Regions from separate parts of the Fictibacillus nanhaiensis genome, predicted to be linked through region 3. Evidence: riboswitches for the same ligand, from Rfam matches in the RefSeq annotation. Region 3 holds a riboswitch; each other region holds the start of a gene.

Region 1 (7,215 bases), 1.0 Mb from region 3:
ACTTTAACAAATAAGTCAGTTCTTTCTCAATCACTATTCTGTTACTGGCACTACTGCACCTTCATATTTCTTTTTAATGAAGTCTTGGATCTCTTTAGAACGCAGTACTTCCACTAAAGCTTTAACAGACTTCTTATCTTTATCTCCTTCACGAACGGCAATGATATTCACGAACGGAGAATCAGACCCTTCTAAGGCGATCGCATCTTTCTGAGGATTCAATCCTGCATCGATCGCGTAGTTTGTGTTGATTAGAACCGCATCGCCTTCACCGTTCTTATATGCTTTTGGAAGCATTCCTGCATCAACGTCTGCTTTAAATTTAAGCTTCTTAGGATTTTCAACAACATCTTTAATCTGTGCCTCTGCTCCGGCACCTTCTTTCACTTTAATCAAGCCTTCTTTTTCAAGTAAGCCAAGCATACGGCCATGATCAGCTACAGAGTTAGACATGATAATTGTTGCGCCTTCAGGCAGTTCATCCAGTGATTTGTATTTTTTGGAATAGACACCGATCGGCTCAAGGTGGATCCCACCCGCGTTCTCGAATTTGTAACCATGGTCTTTCATTTGAGACTCTAGATAAGGAACGTGCTGAAAGTAGTTCGCACCGATTTCTTTTTCATCTAAAGATTTGTTCGGCAACACATAATCTTGGAACGTTTTGATCTCAAGTTCGATACCCTTTTCTTTTAAAAGAGGCTTTGCTTCTTCTAGAATTTCAGCATGCGGTACGTTTGATGCACCTACTACAATCTTCTCGTCGCTGATTCCACCTTCTGTTTTGTTCCCACAAGCAGCAAGTGCCGCAACAAGAACGGTTAATACAAGAACAGATAATACTTTTTTCATATGAAATTCCTCCTTGTTGTCAAAAAAACAATTATCTCTTATCTAACGCTGTTGTAATTCGATCTCCAATCCACTGGATAACGAAGACAATGACCAAGATCAGTGCTGTTGAAATTAACGTAACATCTGCGTTGTCTCTTTGGTAACCTTCCATGTAAGCCAAGTTTCCTAAGCCGCCAGCACCAACAACTCCAGCCATTGCCGTATAACTTACGAGCGCGATCGCAGTAACAGTGATTCCTGAAACAAGAGCCGGTGTGCTTTCTGGAATAAGAACTTTAAATATGATCTGAGCGTTTGTAGCACCCATCGATTTGGCCGCTTCGATAACCCCTTTATTAATCTCTCTCAAAGCGATCTCAACCATACGTGCATAAAATGGTGCAGCACCTACGATTAGAGCTGGAAGCGCAGCTTCAGCGCCTAACATCGTTCCTACAATCAAGCGTGTGAATGGAATCAATAAGATGATTAAGATAATAAACGGAATCGATCGAAAGACGTTAACGATTATGGCAATGATGCTATTTAAAAACTTATTTCCCCACAAGTTTCCTGGAGAAGTTAAGAATAACGCTAATCCGAGAGCGAGCCCTAAGAAAAATGTAATGACAACTGAGATAGCCGACATATATAACGTTTCTTTTGTAGCTTCTAATAGAACGTCCCATTGAACATTTGGGAACCATGTACTAAGCATTATGAATCACCTCTACTTCAACCTGCACACTATTTAAAAACTCCATTGCACGAGCTAGTGCAGGTTCTGTACCTTTTATCTGAATAAACAACGTCCCATAAGGTCCATTCTGAGTCTGAGTAATCTTCCCTTGAAGAATATTAACATCCACTTCATACTTACGAATCAATTCTGTGATTAAAGGCTGTCCCGCTCGTCCACCGATGAAAGTCAGCTGAACGATTCGACCTTCAGGAAATTCAGAAATGAACTGTTTAATCGTATCTACCGTTTCTTCAGGTTCTGTTACTTGTTTCACAAAATCCTTCGTAATAGGTTCTGTCGGATTTTTAAAGACGTTTAAAACATCGCCTTCTTCTACCACTCTACCTTGCTCCATAACAGCTACACGGTGACAGATTTTTCTGATGACATGCATCTCATGAGTGATAAGAACAATTGTCAGATCTAACTTTTTATTGATCTCAACAAGTAGATCCAGAATGCTGTCTGTTGTTTTAGGATCGAGTGCTGAAGTGGCTTCATCACATAAAAGAACTTTCGGCTCATTAGCAAGAGCACGCGCAATACCTACACGCTGCTTTTGCCCCCCACTTAGTTGTGATGGATAGGAACCACCACGACCTTCTAATCCTACAAGATCGATCAACTCATCAACACGCTGTTTGATTTTAGCTTTTGGATAACCCGCAATTTCAAGAGGAAAAGCGATGTTTTCTCTTACTGTGCGAGACCATAACAAGTTAAAATGCTGAAAGATCATAGAGATTTCTTGTCTGGCTTCTCTAAGTTTTTTCGATGACAACTCAGACATGTTTTTGCCACCGATCGTAACTGTACCGCTAGTCGGACGCTCCAACATGTTAAGGATTCGGATCAATGTACTCTTACCCGCGCCACTGTAACCAATAATTCCGTATATTTCTCCTTGCTTTATGTTTAAATCTACCGTATCAACTGCCTTTACTTCACCATCTTTGGTTTGAAAGACTTTACGGACTGACTGTAAATTAATCAAGATTCTTACCTCATTTCTTATCTAAAATATTGCTATCTTCAGCATACAATGTTGCTTTTGAACGTGGTTGATCTCCATTTCAGGATGCTCGCTTTCCGCGGGGCGACCGGTGAGCCCCTTGCCGCTTTGCGCCCTTAAGGGTCTCACCTGACCGCTCGTCCCACAGGAGTCTCGCACCTTCCACTCCAATCAACTACTCAGTGATGTCTTAACTAAACATCAACTTGTAATCACTTTAGGATAAACAACAAAAAATGCCTCTCTGCTTCAATATGAGCAGAAAGGCATATTATATTCTATGCACGTTCTCCTCATCTCCCAAGACTACTTAAAGCCTTGCAGGAATTGGCACCTTTCTAGTTCACCATTCATAAGAATGCAATGATCTAGCGGTTGCCGGGTTTCATAGGGCCAGTCCCTCCACCTCTCGTGATAAGTAAAAAAGTGTTACTTTATTAAGTTAAAGCGATGCATTTATGAATCACTGTGAAGAATATTATCATCCTTGTCGATTCGTGTCAAATATTTTTAGCAGTTCGAACTAATACCCCAGCAGAGATTTCTTCCCAATGGGAACTCAAGTAAAAAATCGCTTCCCATTTTAAGCGTTGTCTCAGTGTACCTTGGAACTCAATCATCTCTTGTCTCAATAATGTGCTAAGCTTCATTTTCCCTTCAAGTAACAACGATAGATACTTCGGATTTCCTGTAAACGTGACTGTTCTGTTCCGCTCTCCTTCTCTGTATTCAATTTTCAGTGTGGTGTCATCCTTACATTTAAAACTGGGCTTTACCGGAATATTATAAAGAGAAAGATATGGACTTTTTGCGATTTGACTTTCAAAGTAGCGAATATCCAACATTAAAAATCCCCCCGAATTGGTTGTTACTTCACCGATTCTAGAGGAATATTCATATACCTTTATAAACCCTTCGACAGCCAGAAGGAATCGTAATTGGTTTTACGACACGTTATCTCATAATTAGTGTTTATGTTTCTTTTCTTGCTTATCATTTTCATGTCTTTGATCATCTTTTTTAGTTTCGTTTCTATTATTTTGCTTGTTGTAGTTCTTATCCTGCTGTTTGTTTTCTTTTCTTTGTTCTTTTGGTTGTTTAAAGTTCTTACCGTTTTTTTGGGACCTCGCAGGATCCTTCATCATTTTAGGTTCTACTTTTTTCTCTTGTTGCTTAAGACCATTTTTGTTATTAGACTTGATGTTTTTGTTGCGTTCTTCATCATTTCGTTTTTCGTTCGTAACCTTTTGAGGTTTAACAAGGTTTTCTTTAGACTCTTTAACCGAATGTTGTTTAGCTTCTTTTTTCATACGTTCATCAGAAGACTTTCCTTTGACTTCATGTGGTGCAGCCTTAATTTTACGTGGATGGGGAACAGATTTAATATCTTTAGAAGAAGTGGCATTTACCTTAAGTTCTTGAAACTTCACTTCTTTAATCTTTTCTTCTTTAAGTTGTTTGTCGTTCTTCGTTGCTTCTTGAAAAGCTGTGTATTTACCAGAAGATACGCCTAGTTGTTTTGCTTTTTTTCGAACTTCATGGTTCGTTTCAGAAACAGTAATGGCTACAGGATACTGAACGACGGCTTTCTTCACAATAGCGTTCAGCGCCTGATCTAATTCCTGCTTGGTTTTCTTATCACTCGATTTATCAGATACTGTAGTGATCAACATGGATTGATTTTCTTCCATATAGCCTTCTGATTGATAAGCTTTAATGAGTTGATCCGCAAATACTTCAAACGGCAAACGATCGTCAGTAGAAAAATTGTATTTCTTAACGATCTGTTTAGCTTCATCGTTAAAAGCATCCATTTCAACAACTCTCATTTCGTCGTCAACGCCAACCTCGAGGCTTGGATTGATATCAAAGCTAACATATGCAGCCGCAGCGGAATGGCTGCTATTCGGCATGAGACCCGAAAGAAAAAGAAAGGCGATCAAAGCTGCGACTGAAAACGAAATGGACGGCAACACAAAAAGACTTCTTTTTTTGTTTGAAAAATAAGAAGCCTGGTATTCATTACCTACAAGAGGTCTTTTTCCTGCTGGTACTCTTACTGTCACGAAGGTTCCGTCCTTCATAAGAAGAGTTGCTTTTTTATTCTGAACTTCAATAACGATGCCGCTGCCGTTCTTCAATGATATCCCTCCCGCATGTAGCAGGATCAGTATAAATTTACAGGCAAGAGAACATCGCATTCCCTTGCCGGTAACCTTATTTACCTCACCTTATGGCTGAATGTATGATTTCAGCGCTTGAAAATCGCCTAAATATATAAGTGAAACTGCTATTATATACTTTCGATTTCTCTCTATGGTTTTACGACTACAGGATACCATATTTAATAAATCTTTTATTGGTAATTGCTTTTTTTCTTTTAAAAACGCGGCAAGTTCTTCGTTCTCAGCTAAAAGACGTGCGATTTCTTTTGCATTTTCACGTGCATCCACATGTTTCGGACAATGCTTACTTAGTACTTTAAAGTTCAGTCCGAACGTTTTTAATAGCTTTTGGTACTCTTCAATTTCATAAACCCGATTCTCTACTTGAATCTGGTCTTCGAAATGATCCATCGCAGCTTTTTGTTCAGCATAACTTTCTTCTAAACGACCTTCTTCGTCTTCCTCATCGGGTTGCAAAAAGATCAATCGGTTCTGGCGGACTTCTTTACGGATATAATCAATGACTCTGCGACGAATAACCATATCAGCAAAAGACAAGAAACGGCTTCCTTGACCTTCTTGGTATTGATCTATCGCTTCGTTGAAGGCAAAAAGACCTACACTAAACTCGTCCATCGTACGATCTATATATTGACTGCATACTTTTGATGTTACTTTTTTAATGAATGGTTGGTAATCACCAATCAGTTCATTTCTAAGTTTTTCATCGTCTCTTGCTTGGATCGTTAGAACTTTATCTTCTATGCTCGTTAATTTATTACTCGATAATTTATTTTTCCCCATCGGGAATACTGCATTTAAATTTAAAGATGCCATGATTATCAATCACCTCAGTTAAAAAATTGCTTTGCCTTTTGTTTCGTTTATTAGTGAATCGTATATTTTTATTTTAAAAATAAAATCATTCTTATTTACCACAATAAGCTAGGGAGCAAACATGCAAACAAGCTCTCCTATTCATTTATACCATGACTTTTGACATTTGTAGGATACAGTTCTATAACAATATTACAACGTCCGTAACATTTGTGACGTTATCGTTAAAGTACTGAATTGACAAAACAAACTGATAATTTCTCTATAACGCTTGAAAACCCCTCTATTAGAGTTATTAACGTTATTTTAAAATAAAAAAACACATCCTTAATTGTTACAAAAGGATGTGTTCACGACATTAAATTCCCATATATTTCTTAAGATTTAACCCCCGAAAAACATAGTTTTTTGTAGAATTAGGCGATGAATTAAAAAATGTGGGGTGTATCCCACATTTTGTCCATCCTTAATCTTCCTTTTCCACTAGTTTTAACATGGATTTATAAATATTCCCCGCAGATTGAAGCGCATAAATTCGATCAATAGCAATTCCTCTAGACAGAATGAGTAAACAGGGCACGCTAGTTACTCCATATTTGGCAGCAAGCTCAGGCATCTCATTAATATTACTAACACCTACGGCTATATTTTCGTCTTTTTGAACACGTATCGTTTCCACAGCAACCTCAAACATCTTCTTCCCCATTTTACAAGTCCCACAAAGCGGAGTCTCCAGATACAAAAAATATGGATGTTGCAGCGATTGTTCAATAACGGTTTCCCAATTTTTTCGAGTGATTTCCTTCATGGTATTACTCCATTACTTTTTCTAGTGATACAGTTAGCAACACATCGTCATCGCTTGATGGCTGCCCTCTTCCATCTTTGTTGTTCGTTACAACAAACATTTTGTTATCTTCAATAAGGATATCACGAATCCGTCCTTCATTGGAAACAATTGAGGTTATCTTTTTAGATGAGATGCTAACCTTCTTTACGCTTTCTCCTCTTAGAGCTGCCACATACAGATACCCGTTTTTATAGTCGATGCCAGAAGGTGCCCATGTATCATTACTAGAGTGAATCCAAGGTGGTTCTAAGCCATCCCTTTTCTCATCCCCTCGAACGAGCGGCCATCCGTAATTTTTACCTGGCTTAATTTTATTGATCTCATCATAATTGGATGATCCATGCTCCGCAGCAAACATGGTACCTTTATCATCCCATGTCATTCCTTGTGGATTACGATGACCATATGAATAGATTGGAGAAGGGTAGAAAGGATTATCTTCTGGAAAAGAACCATCCTTATTTATTCTTAGAATTTTCCCAGCCAGGCTTTCTAAGCTTTGAGAGAGATCTTCTTCTCCGGTATCCCCCGTTGTTATGTACAACTTTTGATCTGGTCCCCATTCCATTCTTCCACCGTTATGTGTGTATCCACCCGGAATATCATCAAGAAGGATTCTGCTTTCTTTCCATTCATCATTCTCAAAGCGCATCTCAACCACTCGATTTACTAAACCACCTGATTTTTCATACGTATAATAGCCATAAGCTATTTTATTGGTTTCGAAATCTCGATCTAAAAGAAAGCCAAGAAAACCTCCTTCCCCGCCATCAGC
Region 2 (7,215 bases), 110 kb from region 3:
ATCGCTTGCTCGATTCCTAAAAAACCAGCTTTTACATTGAGCATATCTTGGCTTGTCTCTAAGAGGAGAAGATCCGCACCTCCGTCAATCAATCCTCGTGCTTGTTCGGCATAAGCTTCTCTTAACGCATCAAACGTCGTTCCGCCCGTAACACTGAGCGTTTTTGTGGTCGGCCCGAGTGAGCCCGCAACAAAACGAGGCCACTGTTCTGTTGAAACTGCATCAACGGCTTTTCTTGCAATTTCTGCTCCAAGCTTATTGATCTCATAAGCTCTATGTCCGAGTGTGTATTCATCCAGTACAAGATTCGTACCGCCGAATGTATTCGTTTCAACGATATCCGCGCCGGCCTTAAGATATTTATAATGAATGGATTCGATCACATGGGGTGCCGTTACATTTAAATACTCATTACAACCGTCATACGCCTCACCGCCAAAATCTTCTGGAGTGAGATTGGCTTCTTGAAGCATCGTTCCCATCGCACCATCCATGATTAAGATCTTTGATTCTAGCTGCTTTTCTATTGATGACTTAGGCATTCTGTGACCTCCTGGCTAATAGTGATGGATGGTTAGCTCGTGCATATTGTGCTAATTCTACGGTCAGCTCGTAACGGATAAATGGTGTGATCAGATAAATGCCATTAAAGAGTTCCATAGCTGTGTCTAATAACGACTTGGCAATCAATAAGCCTTCTTCGCACGCCTGTTTTGGATCATCTTTATACTTGCCCATGCGATCACGCACAGAATCAGATAGTTTAATTCCAGGAACTTCATGGTGAAGAAACTCTGCGTTTCGCGAAGAAGTTAATGGCATGATCCCAATATAGATCGGTTTATCAATATGTTTTGTTGCTTCATATGTTTCAATAAGTCTTTGCTCTGAAAAAACAGGCTGGCTGATAAAGTAATCTGCGCCATAAGCAATCTTTTTCTCTAACCGCTCAACTGCTTTGTCAATGGACCGGATGTTAGGGTTAAAAGCCGCTCCCACCGTAAAGGATGTTTTTTCTCCAAGCTCTTTACCTGAAAGTGATAACCCTTCATTAAACTGTTTGATGAGCTTAATAAGTTCGAAGGAGGTGACATCATAAACAGATGAAGCACCTGGGAAATCTCCGACGCTTGCGGGATCTCCAGTCACAGCTAGTACTTCATGTATTCCATGCGTGTGAAGTCCCATCAAGTGAGACTGAAGGCCGATTAAGTTTCTGTCACGGCACGTAATATGAACGAGCGGGCGAAGGTTAAGTTGGGACTGCACAATCGACCCTAATGCAGAGTTGCAAACACGTGGAGAAGCAAGTGAATTATCAGCGAGGGTAAGTGCGTCGATTCCCGCTTCTTTTAACGCCTTGGCTCCTTCCATAAAACGCGATGTATCTAATTTACGTGGTGGATCTAATTCAACAATAATGGATTGCTTCTTTTTTACTTCTTCACTTAGTGGAACATACTTAGGTTTTGATGCTGATTGAATGACAATCTTTTGCTTTCTTTGTTTCACTTCTTTTTCTGTTACAGGCTCTAAATTTTTAAGTTCACTTGAGAAGGCACGAATATGGGCAGGCGTCGTACCACAACATCCGCCTAATAGACGAACCCCTTGCTGCCTGAACAAATGGGCACATTCTTTAAAATAATCCGCGTCCCCTTCATACTTAAAACGGCCATCTGTATAAGAAGGAAGCGACGCATTAGGAAACGCTGAAAGATAAGCCTGATTTGGTAATGGAACTTCCTCAAGTGTCATCAGCATGTGATAAGGTCCAAGGCGACAGTTTACCCCCACGACATCAGCACCTAAGTTCTCAAGCCGGTTCAAAGCATCTGAAATCGGCGTGCGGTCCTGCATAAAGCCGACTTCCTGCAATGACACTTGAGCAATGATTGGAAGAGATGTTTCTTTTCTAGCAATCTCTAAAACTGTTTCTAGTTCTTCCAGGTCATAATACGTTTCTAATTGGATGCCGTCTACATTCTCCATCAACAAACAATACAGCTGCTCACGAAAACTGCGCTTGATTTCATCCAGAGAAATGCTATTTGGTTTAATGCCGCGTATTCCACCAATCGTACCTACAACATATTCGTTATGAGCCGCTGTTCTAGCAATATGAACAGCCGCTTTATTGATCTCTTTCACATGATCTTGAAGTCCGTAACGTTCAAGCTTCGAATAGTTTGCTGCATACGTATTCGTTTGAATGATATCAGCACCTGCATCTAAATAAGCGCGGTGGATGTTATAGATCTGTTCTTCTTGAGAAAGATTTAACTCTTCATAACAGAAGTCAGATCCATACGAATACAAAAGCGTTCCCATCGCACCATCACCGATTAGGATCTTGTTTTGTTCTAAGTCTGTGATTAAACTCATGATAGCCTCCTCTATAAAAATAAAAAGCCTTCTATAAAAGAAGACTTTTTTAAGCGTCGGGGTCTTCTTATCTTTACAAGTTCAACATTTGAACTCGCAGGAATTAGCACCTTTTCAGCTTGTAGCTGCTGGTTGCTGAGGTTTCATAGGGCCGCTCCCTCTACCTCTCTTGATAAGGATTTATTCATTTATTGGTTCATTTACTAATTTGCGTTCTATTATCTTTAATAATTCCTGTTTATACGAGCGTTGTTTTTCTACGTCATATAAAAACGACTGATCTGTTAGCTTTGTTAATAAGTCTTTTCGATATTTTTCCGGAAATTCCTTCTTAATGATGGATCTGCATTGGAATAAAAAATCTAAATACGTTTCATAGTCTTCACTGTATTTTTGCTGAAGCTCTTTTTTTATAGATTTAGATAGACTTGGACTAGCTCCAGAGGTGGAAACAGAGAGTATAAGCTTACCTCTTTTTACGACACTGGGAACAATAAAATTGCCAAGGTGCGGTTGATCCGCCATATTCACAAGCTGTTTTGAACTTGCCTGTGCTGCAATCCAAGAGTTAACCTCTTTGGTATTGGTCGCTGCAATGATTAAAAATGCTTTCTCCAAATCTTCACGTTTCACTTCTCTTTCAATCCAAGTCAGCTTTTTTTCTGCATGCCATTCCTGAATCTCGTTAACAACAGTTGGACTGATTACAGTAATGATTGCTTCTTCATTCAATAAATCATTAATTTTCCGATACGCGACTATTCCACCGCCTGCTACAACGACCGTTTTACTAGACAGGTTTACATGTATGGGATACATAGCATTCCTCACTTTTTAAGAAAATGCATATTTCTTTGTTTTAAGTGTTTCATTGATACGCGTGAGTAAAACATCTTTAAGAATAGGGTGGTAGCCAAGCGTCTCACAAAGAGTTACGTTTTGTTTAGATTGTAGCTGATAGCGGTTTATCGTCAGTTTCATCCCGTTTATTAATAGCCCTGAAAATAGAAGATAAGGCACAACGATGATTTGTTCAAATAACTCGCGACTATTCCATAGAGCCTCTTCAAAGCTCGGTACCGAACCGGTTAAAAAACAAGCTTGAATACTAGGAATTCCGTAATGGTTTTGAACGTTAGCCGCTATTGCATCTAGATCCCGCTTTACATCTTGATCCGTGCTGCCTCTTCCCACCAGCAAGATATGTGTATTTTCACTTAAACTAACTGTACTTTTCGTGATCTTCTCCCACAACAAATGCGAAATGGCTTCGTGTACACCGAATGGACGCCCGTAAATCACTTCAACTCCTGGATGTTGATTCTGCAAGTGGTGAAGTTCGTTTGGAATATCTATTTTTATATGATTAGCACATAGTAAGAACACAGGAATCACAGAGATACTCGTTGCTCCTTTTTGTATACACGTTTCGAAGCCTTGGGTAATAGAGGGTTCAGCAAGCTCTAAAAAACAAATCTCTTTGATAGGCACATCTACTTGTGCCATACAAAGTCTCACAAATTCTTCCGCTTCCATACGACCTTTTGCCAGTCTTGTACCGTGACAGATAAAGAGCAATGCCTTCATTTACAGAGCCTCTCTAACGGCAGCGAGCTTACTCGGTTCTTCATGCAGCTTTTCAAACCATTTCAGTTCACTGCGAAGTCGAACAACTTCACCGACAATGATCATGCTCGGATTCTCAATTTGTTCTTTAACCACGATTTCCTCAATCGTATCCAGTGTACCTGTAACGGTTCGTTGATTTTCTAAAGATCCCCACTCCACAAGGGCTACTGGTGTTTCTTTGCTTTTTCCGTGTCTCGTCAACTGTTCGCAAATATAACCTAGGTTGCCGACTCCCATATAGATCGCTAACGTATCAATGCCGTTCGCTAGACTTTCCCATTTCAGTTCATCTTCTTCACCTTTTTTACGATGGCCGGTAACGACCGCAAAGCTTGAAGCGATGTTACGATGTGTTACGGGAATTCCCGCATAGGCAGGTGCTGCAATCCCTGATGTTATTCCAGGAATCACCTCAAACGGAATACGACTTTTTGCAAGTGTTTCTGCTTCTTCTCCGCCTCTTCCAAACACGAAGGGGTCACCGCCTTTTAGCCGAGTTACTACTTTTCCTTTTTGAGCGTGTTTAACTAAGAAACTGTTGATTGTTTCTTGCTTCATGAAATGGTAGTTTGGCAGTTTACCGCAATAAATTAAGTCGCAGTCCGGTCTTGCATAAGAGAGCAATTCTTTATTCACTAATCGATCATATAAAATGACATCCGCTTCCTGAATACAACGCAGACCTTTTACGGTTATCAATCCTGGATCTCCAGGGCCAGCTCCGACAAGATATACTTTTCCCATCATCATCACTCCTTAAGGATTTAATATCGTTTCACGTTCATAAAGCACGAACCCGTTGCCCGTACGAATTCTTTTCTTTTCATAAAGAGAGATCTCATCAACTTCAGGCTGTTTCAAAAAATACTTCTCGAGCTCGATGTCAACCAACTGAAAAGCCTGTTCATCTGTTGAAGCGGCTATCACAACGGGTATAACCGTTGATTTTGAAATGACTTCAAATCTGTATAAATACATAGCGAGACTCCTTTTTATGAGACTTTTTCTTCTAATTCTTCAGCAATTCGGTCCAGTTCTTTTTGAAGCTGTTCTAACCCAAGTCGGTTTATATAGTCAAAAAAGCTTTCTGCTGGAAGTTTTGTATTTTTAAATACAGTAAGGAAACGGAAAAGTACTTCGTCTAACGAATCCGCACGGAACTTTCCTTTTAGCTTTTCGTTAAACTTTCCGCCATCATCAAGTGTGCCTCCTACATAAATCTCAAAGGCTTGAACCATCTTTTTCTCTTTTGTTTTTAACAATACGCCTTGAAGGCCAATATCTGCGATCTGACGCTGACCGCAGGAGTTAGGACAGCCTACCATATGAATTCTAACGGGAACATCGAGGGTGATTTGCTGATCGAGAATCTCAGCAATTCTGCGCATTCTTTCTTTCGTTTCAACGAGTGCTAAGTTACAATACTCGATCCCGGTACAAGAAACAGAATGACCAATGAAAGATAGAGGCTGCGTGGTGATGCGTTTGAAAATTTCTTTTTGTAAAAGCAACTCGACGTTTTCGTGTTTCACATTAGGAATAATTAAGTTTTGAGAATTTACCGTTCGAATCTCACCGTTTCCGTATTTCTTTGCAATTTCAGCAAGCTCTAAAACTTCATCAGCATGAAGTCGGCCAACAGGTACGTTAAAGCCGATATAACTTAAACCCTCTTGCTTTTGAGGATGAACACCATAAAAGTATCCGCCGTTCCATGTTTTAAGAGCATCTTTTCCTTTAGAGTGAAGCGGTCCCGTATATTCTAGAAGCTTTTCTTTAAATTTTTCTGGTCCCCAATCCGCCATCAAGAATTTAAGGCGTGCAAGGTGACGCTTTTCCCGATAACCATAGTCACGGAAAATGGTAGTAATTGCGATTGAAACCTCTTTTACCTGATGCGGTTCAATAAACACATCAAGGGGCTGTGCTAAGAATGGTCTAGATGATAAACCGCCGCCGATCTTTATGTGAAATCCAGGTATCTCTTTATCTTCAATTTCTTTCAAAGCTGGAGTAAATGCCACACAGTTAATTTCAGCATGAGCACTATTGTTCACATTGGAGCTAATGGACATTTTGTATTTTCTCGGCAAATTTGAGAAATCTTCATTATGCTGAAAGAACTCATAAACTTCTTTTACAATTTCAGTGGTATCGAAGAGTTCGTGAGGATCGATGCCCGCGATTGGGTTCCCCATGATGTTTCGCGTAATGTCCCCACACGCACCCGCGCTCGACAACCCAACTGCTTCTAACCGATTAAAGATATCTGGAATCTGTTCAATGGTCAGCCAGTGAAATTGAATGGCCTGACGTGTCGTGATATCGAATACGTCTCTTCCATAATCTTTGCAAATATGAGCTAATGCTTTTACTTGTTCATAACTTAAAATGCCTGATGGAACATTAACCCTCATCATAAAATAGCCGTCTTCTTTAGGACGCTGCAGATATAGGCCAGCCCACTTGAAACTATCCCATTCTTCTTTCGGAATAGAAGAAAAGCCGTTTTCTGCGTAATGAGGAATATCTTCAAATATTTTCAATCCATCTTTTACGAGCTTTTTTTGTTCTGTTTTGTTGATCTTCGGATTATCTGCCCACGCTTTTTCATATGCCATCGTTTTCGATCTCCTTTATCGTTAGTTAAATCAACTTCCTGTTTTTCAAATAGTTTAAGATGACCTCAACACTCTCGGTAACGCTTTGTTCGTTCGTATAAATGGTAAGAGCAGGTGATACCGGTTCTTCGTAAGGTGAATCAATTCCAGTAAAATCTGGAATCTCACCTTTTCGCGCTTTGTCGTACAATCCCTTTGGATCTCTTTTCTCACATTCTTCGATTGGACATGATACAAAGATTTCAATAAACTCTTCTTCTGAAACAATTGCCTTTGCCTTCTCTCGATCTTGTATAAATGGAGAGATAAACGCTGTCAGCACAACCGTTCCATTATCAACAAACAGCTTAGAAACTTCTGAGATTCTGCGGATGTTTTCCGTTCTATCTTCATCTGAAAACGATAGGTCACGGTTTAATCCATTTCGGATGTTGTCTCCATCCAGTACATAATTCCGGATGTTTCGATCGTAAAGTTCTTTTGCAAGTGCATTTGCAATGGTTGATTTTCCAGAACCAGAGAGACCGGTAAACCAAAGAACAAAACTGGAATGGTTATTTTGCTTTCTTCTGTCTTCTAC
Region 3 (7,215 bases):
CAGCTAGCACAGAACCTTTGTACTCTTTATCGATAAAATCGGTAATCTCTTTTGAATGAAGTACTTCTAATAAGGTTTTTATTGATTTCTTATCTTTATCGCCTTCACGAACTGTAATGATATTCGCAAATGGTGACTCAGATCCTTCCAATGCGATAGAATCCTTCTTCGGATTCAAATCTGCATCGATCGCATAGTTTGTGTTGATGACAATCGCATCGCCCTCATCGTTTTCATACGCTTTTGTTAAAAGACCAGGATCAATGTCTGCTACAAATTCAAGGTTTTTCGGATTTTCTACAATATCGCTTATTTGCGCTTCATAACCTTTACCTTCTTTTAGCTTGATTAGTCCTTCTGCTTCAAAGATTGAAAGGATACGGCCGTGCTCAGCGATAGAGTTGCTCAAGATTACTTTCCCACCATTAGGAATGTCTTTTAATGATTTATGTCTTTTTGAGTAAACCCCCATCGGCTCTAAGTGAACAGCACCTGCGTTTTCGAATTTATACTTCGGATTATCTTTCACCTGTTGAGTCAAATATGGAATATGCTGAAAATAGTTTGCATCTATTTCTTTTTCATAAAGTGATTTATTCGGTAAGATATAGTCTTGGAATTTTACAATTTCTAATTCAATACCCTTTTCCTTTAAAAGCGGCTTCGCTTCTTCTAATATTTCAGCGTGTGGTACATTTGATGCCCCAACTACCAACTTTTCTGTTTTTTCTCCACCACTTGTGGATGAGCCACAAGCTGCTAATGCGAATACCACCAAACTTGCGAGTAATACTTGAATGATTCTTTTCATGATCTGATCCCCTATCCATTATTTTCTATATAACCTTTGATAAAAGCTCTCTTAAGAGGTGGTACAAAAAAAGCCTCCTGATCTCATAAAAGAGACAGAAGGCTTCTCGAAAAACATTTCCGATTATCCTCTCATCTCTCAGTGTGACCACTGTTAGATTTAGCACCGTTTTCATATTGGCTGTTCAACATGAATGGTTGCCGGGCTTCATAGGGCTAATTCCCTCCACCTGCTCTCAATAAGAGTATTCCTATCAAATTACTTAGTATTATTACAGGTATTCAACAAGTTGTCAAACACTTTTTTTCAAATTATTCTGAACAGGTACTGTTACGTTCGTTAACAACCATTCTGAAGTGGCAGTTATAAGCTTGTCAAAATGCTTAATAGAAGAATACGTATGATTTGCACCTTCTATTAGAAACATGGAAGTTGTACCTCTCATTGCTCTAATAGAGTGTTCATAATAATCCAAACAATAATTACAAGAAATAACTGGGTCACTCGTTCCATGGATAAACAGTGCGTTTCCACTAAATTGCTGGATAGCCTCTAGTGGCGAATAAGACTCAAGTGAAAACAAAAATTCTTCTGTTATGGCATACCCTAAGTGATCAACAACAGCGTGCTCTCCGTTGTAACCAACGATTTCTTTAATATCGGCAAATGGATTTCCTACAGCCGACCACGTGATAACATTATGAACTCGATCATCATCCGCTGCCGTGCAAGCCGCAACAGCTCCACCTAAACTATGACCAATTAAAGTTATAGAACGTTCCTCAACACTAGGGAGTTTGCTTCCAAAAGAAATTACTTCCTTTGTCTGATCAATAAAACAGGCAAATTCATTTTCTCCATACTCCCCTTCACTCTCACCGCAGCCTGCATAATCGAAACGCAATACAGCATATCCAAGTTTAACAAGAGCTTGAGCCGTTTTTACAAATAAACGATCAACGCCAATTCGTGTACTTGTAAAACCGTGGCAGATAATAATTAACGGAGTCTTCTTTTCACCTACCCCATTTGCCTGAGGTAAATGAAGGGTGTGAGCCAGTTTTCTTCCCTTCCACCATATACAATCCGATGCCACCATATCACCCACTCCTTTTCTTATAAAATACCTTTAATCGCAATCGTCTTATCTTGCCTTATAAAAAACAAAAAACCATGTTCCCTTTGAGAACACGGTTTCATACTAAAATATCCGTTCGTTCTCTCATCTCTCAGCAAAGAATGCTGTTAGATTTAGCACCGTTTCGGTCAAAACCTTTCATGTTTCGCCGATGGTTGCCGGGCTTCATAGGGCTAAATCCCTCCGCCTGCTCTTAATAAGAGTTTGGTTATTCATTTAATGATAATCATAGGCTACTCGCTCATGGTTGTCAATGTTATATATCATAACGGTACATTCCACCTTAGAGAATATTTTTATGTGCCAAGGAAATGCTAATGGAATGTAGTAGGTTCACGACGTATTAACGAACGGGTGATATCAATGATATTTTTTAAGAAAAAAAAGAAAAATCAACAACAAGAAGCTAAATCAAATTCTACAAAAGGTACATTGACATTTCCAGAACTCATGAAAAAGCTGACCGCTTCAGCCGACTTTTCTACTGTGAAGCAAACATCTCTTAGCACCTTCTATATCTCTTATTATAAAACACTTGTAAATCCCGAATTTCTTCATCGTGATTTATTACCGTATATAACAGAAATGCCTCTAAAAAATTTAGACGATATCCAGAAGCATCTACCTTTAGATGGAATGGTCAAATCGAATGATGTTCATGACATCGCGAACAAAGTAACAGAAGGCTTTATTCTCATTCAAATGAATAAAGGCGACCCAGAAGGTTTGCTCGTTCCCAGTCTGTCGACTGAAAACAGGCAGATTTCGATTCCTGAAACCGAATTTAGTGTTGTTGGTCCAAAGGAAGCATTCGTAGAATCTTTGGATACCAATTTAAACTTGATTCGTAAAAGACTTCCTATTCCTGAATTTACAGTAAAAGAAGTGCGTGTTGGAAAACTTTCTAAAACGAGAGTTGCCATTATCTATATTGACGGAATCGCTGATGCAGAGAATGTGAACACTGCGATTCAACGTGTTAATGACATCGAATACGATCATGTCGTAGACAGTTCCTATATCAATCAAATGATCTCAGACAACGAGAACTCTCCCTTTCCACAGCTCATTGATACAGAAAGACCTGATCGAGTAGCCAGTGTTTTGTCTGAAGGGAAAGTGGCGATTATGGCTGATGGATCTCCTCATGCACTGACCGGCCCGACAACTATTGTAGAATTCTTTTCAGCTTTTGAAGACTATTTTTTAAATTGGACGCTCGCTTCTGTCTTTCGGTTGATCCGATTGATGGCGGTTATGTTTTCAGTGTTATCAACGCCGCTTTATGTTGCTGTACTAACGTTTCATTATGAGATGATTCCAGAAAATCTTTTAGCTACACTTGTGGCTTCACGTAACGATATTCCATTTCCACCTATATTAGAAGCTATCGTACTAGAACTTTCGATTGAGTTACTTCGTGAAGCTGGTGCGAGGCTACCATCTAAAGTCGGTCAAACGATCGGTATCGTTGGAGGTATCGTTATTGGAACGGCAGCGGTTCAAGCTGGTTTAACGAGTAACGTTCTTCTAATCATCGTAGCTCTAGCCGCACTCGCTTCTTTTACAACACCTGTCTATCAGATGAGTAACACGATTCGTTTGCTTCGTTTTCCCTTTTTAATATTTGCACAGTTCTTAGGTGTACTTGGTGTTGCGATCTGCTTTGCATTTATTGTTTCACATCTATTAAAACTTACTTCTCTCGGAAGACCTTACATCGCACCCCTATACCCGCTTCGTGTAAATGATTTAAAAGATGCACTCATCCGTATGCCTTTTAGTGTGCAGAACAGCCGTCCATCATCTGTTCGACCGCAAGATAAGGCGAAAATGAATAAAAAGCGCGCAAAAGAAAAACATGACATAGAAGACTAAAAAGCGAGGGGTATGTATGTCTCAGATCAGTGAAAACAAGCAGATATCACCTTATATGGCTTTTTATATGGTTACAACGATGCAGATTGGTGTAGGAATTCTTGGGTTCGAGCGATATATCGCAAAGACAGCTGGACATGATGCATGGATTTCTGTAATCATCGGGGGGCTTTTGTTCAACGTGTTGATCTGGATGATCTATCGAATCCTTTCTAGAGAAAACGCTGATATCATCGGTGTACATAGAAATTTATTTGGCAGATGGATCGGTGGTACACTAAGCTTTTTACTTTTAATTTATTTTAGTTCAACCATTCTAACTGTACTTAGAACGTATATTGAAGTGATTCAGATTTGGATCTTTCCTGAACTCGGAACACCGATCATCACCTTTATCCTATTAGGACTAGCTTATTCCTATGTTATAGGAGGAATCCGGGTTGTAGCAGGGCTCTCCGTATTAGGATTTTTTATGTCACTGCCTTTGTTCTTATTAAAATACTACGCACTTAAAAATGCACATTATACGAATTTTTTACCTATTCTTGACCATTCTTTTAGTGATTTGATGGCTGCAACAAAAGGGGTTACTCTTGATTATTTAGGTTTTGAGCTCATTTTGTTATACCTGCCTTTCTTAAAACATCCTGAAAAGTCTCAAAAATGGGCACATTTGGGTAACCTGTTTACGATGTTTACTTACCTGATCACTGTGTTTGTATCTTTTGTCTATTTTAATCAAGAGCAGCTTCAACATACGATTTGGGCGACTTTAACGCTTTGGAAAATCGTTGACCTTCCTTTTGCACAACGTTTTGAATATGCTGGAATCGCTCTTTGGCTCTTCGTAATTCTTCCTAACATCTGTATTGGTTTTTGGTCGGTTAGTCGCGGAATTCACCGGTTATATAAAATCAAGCAAAAAAGCGCACTTCGAACGATGATGTTCATAATCTTCATATGCAGTATCTTAGTCGTTGACAGGCAGCAAGTAGACATACTGAACACGAAAGTTTCTCAGATTGGTTTTTATATTCTATATGCTTACATTCCCTTTCTATTTGTGATCCAACTTATTTTAGGAAAAGGAAACGGAAAAGGAAAAGGAAGGAAAACAAGTAATGGTTAGAAAAAATATGATTATCGTTTTCACTTTATTCCTGCTAACAGGCTGTTTTCCAAGCAAGAAGATTCTTGAAGATGTTCAGCTCGTTTCCGCCGTAGGTTATGATTATAAGTCAAACAGCCAAGTGGAGTTAAACGGAATGGTAGCGATTCCACAAAGAGGTGAAGATGTCCCTCCCATTTCGGAAGTTTTCACAGCAACTACGAATACGAGCAAGATGGCAAGAGCATTGGAACAAGCTGAATCACCTAAACCATTCGAAATCGGACGCTTAGATATCGCTCTTTATAATCATCGTTTAGCTGAAAATGGTATCTATGATCTAGTAGACACACTTCAGCGTGATCCATCTTTAGGGCGCGATCTTTATATGGCAATCGTTAAAGGAAGTACGAAAACCTTACTAAAGCAACAATACCCACTCAGCGAAACACCTTCTAAGTATCTGCTTCAACTGCTTGATCAAAATATGAACGCAAACATACCAAAGTCAAACATACATGATTTTTTGTATAGATATTACGGAAAAGGAATGGATCCAAACTTGCCACTCATAGAGAAGCAAGGTGATCGAATAAGAGTAATAGGAACAGCTCTCTTAAAAGACGATAAAATGGTTGGACAATTGAAACTTGAAGATTCTTTCCTTTTAAAGCTTCTCATGGAACCCTTTGAAAAAGGCATCTATGAAGTAAAATTTAAAAATAATCAATTTTTTACGATTCAAAACCTGTCATCTAAAGTAGAGTATCAATTTAAAAACGTGAAACGCTCTCCATCAGTAGACATTTCGGTAAAAGTGAAAGGACGAGTAAGTGAAGCGCCTAAAATTCCGGTAAGTAATCCAGCTCTTATCGAGCAGCTTGAAAGTGCTACAGAAAAAGCGATGAATAAACGAACAAATAAAATCGTGAAGAAATTACAAAAAGCAAAGGTTGATACGATTGGATTAGGAGATCTTGCTAGAAGTAGAACTCGAGGATTTGATTTTAAACGTTGGGACGAACAATATCCTGACATCCCAATCAACGTTAAAGTGAAGGTGGAAATTACGCAGGCAGGGATTACGGAGTAGCCTCTAGTTTTGTGGGAATTCCAGCTTTGGATTAGTTTTGACGAGAAGTAATCTTGTGTCGAATATCGGATAAAAAATTTTATCCGTGAAATAATTAAGCTTATACGTGAATATATTGCAATTTAGCGTGATATTATTTTGAATTACCGTGGATATATGGCTAATATATCCCCTCTTGTATGTGTCGTGCGCACATTCAATTACAATGCCCACCTCAAATGGACATCACTCAAATAAAAAAGAAGCTTTTACTCAATGTTTTCAAAACGTTAAGTAAAAGCTTCTTTTATTAGTAAGTTCAGCCGCCAGAGCCTCCTGCACCAGCTCCAGCGGAAGATCGGTTTCGTTTTTCGATCGCATTTACTCCCATTACAACAGCAATTAGCTCTTCTGTTAATAAGCAATCTGAAGTGTGTTTTAACTCATAAGCAGAAGCTTGAAAAAATCCATTCACTTTTTTAAACGTCGCTACTTCCTCCTTGTTCTCATCAAAAACGGTATACTCTTTTGAAAAAGCAGGAGCTTCAATTTCATAATTTTGCACATTCGTTATGTAATGATATTTTTTAGAAAAGAACGCAAACGATGATTTTACAACACCGAGTTCCCTGCCGTCTGATTGCTTAACCACCCATTTTCCCGATAAGAAAGGAAAATTCCCTTCAATGATTACTCTTCCAGATTCATCTTCAATACTCACACCTGAAGAAAATGCGCTTCTTAGATCAAGGACACCTTGTTTCTGATGCTCTGCATTATAAATATCAGTTTTACCTGACGAGAAAAAGGTATCTTCAAAATACACACATCTTTCCATGACAACAATCCCCCTAAGTCACTTTGGCATTTATTTTTGCTGATCTTCTAACTGTTGAAGTCGCTTTTCAAGTTTCTTTCGCTTTTCTGTTCTTGAAACACAATAATGAAGGCTGTCGCAGCCATACAAAATGTAACCCATTCCATGTTATGGTCACCCCTTAATCTTCTGTAGTTCAGTAAATCTGGTATTAAAAGCGCTACTTACAAACTCTTTTTTCTCAGCATAAATTTCAATTACTTCTTTAATCTCTTCTGGCCGGTAAAACTCGTTCCGATTGTGGGCAAGCGATGGATAACCTGAACCTCGTTGGAGATAATCTGAAGAAGCAACCGAATACCATCTTTCTTCATCTAACGGTTCATCGCCT

Evidence for each region. A riboswitch is a leader RNA that binds a small molecule or an ion and turns the genes downstream of it on or off. The one in region 3 is predicted to bind S-adenosylmethionine.
Region 1: another riboswitch for S-adenosylmethionine. It lies ahead of ACFS5O_RS08145 (methionine ABC transporter ATP-binding protein); the one in region 3 lies ahead of ACFS5O_RS13485 (alpha/beta hydrolase).
Region 2: another riboswitch for S-adenosylmethionine. It lies ahead of ACFS5O_RS14030 (bifunctional homocysteine S-methyltransferase/methylenetetrahydrofolate reductase); the one in region 3 lies ahead of ACFS5O_RS13485 (alpha/beta hydrolase).

What each region holds. Positions count from the first base shown of each region.
Region 1 covers NZ_JBHUPF010000006.1:908,679-915,893, reverse strand. Annotated here, with positions in the region: gene ACFS5O_RS08155 (MetQ/NlpA family ABC transporter substrate-binding protein) at 34-852, opposite strand; gene ACFS5O_RS08150 (methionine ABC transporter permease) at 884-1,552, opposite strand; gene ACFS5O_RS08145 (methionine ABC transporter ATP-binding protein) at 1,545-2,570, opposite strand; SAM riboswitch class I at 2,879-3,009, opposite strand; gene ACFS5O_RS08140 (hypothetical protein) at 3,089-3,433, opposite strand; gene ACFS5O_RS08135 (anti-sigma-I factor RsgI family protein) at 3,554-4,729, opposite strand; gene sigI (RNA polymerase sigma-I factor) at 4,820-5,590, opposite strand; gene ACFS5O_RS08125 (thioredoxin family protein) at 6,057-6,398, opposite strand; gene ACFS5O_RS08120 (PQQ-dependent sugar dehydrogenase) at 6,403-7,215, opposite strand, start outside.
Region 2 covers NZ_JBHUPF010000006.1:2,012,369-2,019,583, reverse strand. Annotated here, with positions in the region: gene metH (methionine synthase) at 1-542, opposite strand, end outside; gene ACFS5O_RS14030 (bifunctional homocysteine S-methyltransferase/methylenetetrahydrofolate reductase) at 535-2,385, opposite strand; SAM riboswitch class I at 2,450-2,564, opposite strand; gene ACFS5O_RS14025 (NAD(P)-binding protein) at 2,566-3,204, opposite strand; gene ACFS5O_RS14020 (sirohydrochlorin chelatase) at 3,220-3,972, opposite strand; gene cobA (uroporphyrinogen-III C-methyltransferase) at 3,973-4,758, opposite strand; gene ACFS5O_RS14010 (DUF3906 family protein) at 4,771-4,992, opposite strand; gene ACFS5O_RS14005 (nitrite/sulfite reductase) at 5,007-6,635, opposite strand; gene cysC (adenylyl-sulfate kinase) at 6,661-7,215, opposite strand, start outside.
Region 3 covers NZ_JBHUPF010000006.1:1,905,483-1,912,697, reverse strand. Annotated here, with positions in the region: gene ACFS5O_RS13490 (MetQ/NlpA family ABC transporter substrate-binding protein) at 1-811, opposite strand, end outside; SAM riboswitch class I at 940-1,056, opposite strand; gene ACFS5O_RS13485 (alpha/beta hydrolase) at 1,104-1,910, opposite strand; SAM riboswitch class I at 2,031-2,152, opposite strand; gene ACFS5O_RS13480 (spore germination protein) at 2,313-3,827, shown strand; gene ACFS5O_RS13475 (GerAB/ArcD/ProY family transporter) at 3,844-4,956, shown strand; gene ACFS5O_RS13470 (Ger(x)C family spore germination protein) at 4,949-6,028, shown strand; gene ACFS5O_RS13465 (LURP-one-related family protein) at 6,327-6,845, opposite strand; gene ACFS5O_RS13460 (bifunctional metallophosphatase/5'-nucleotidase) at 6,999-7,215, opposite strand, start outside.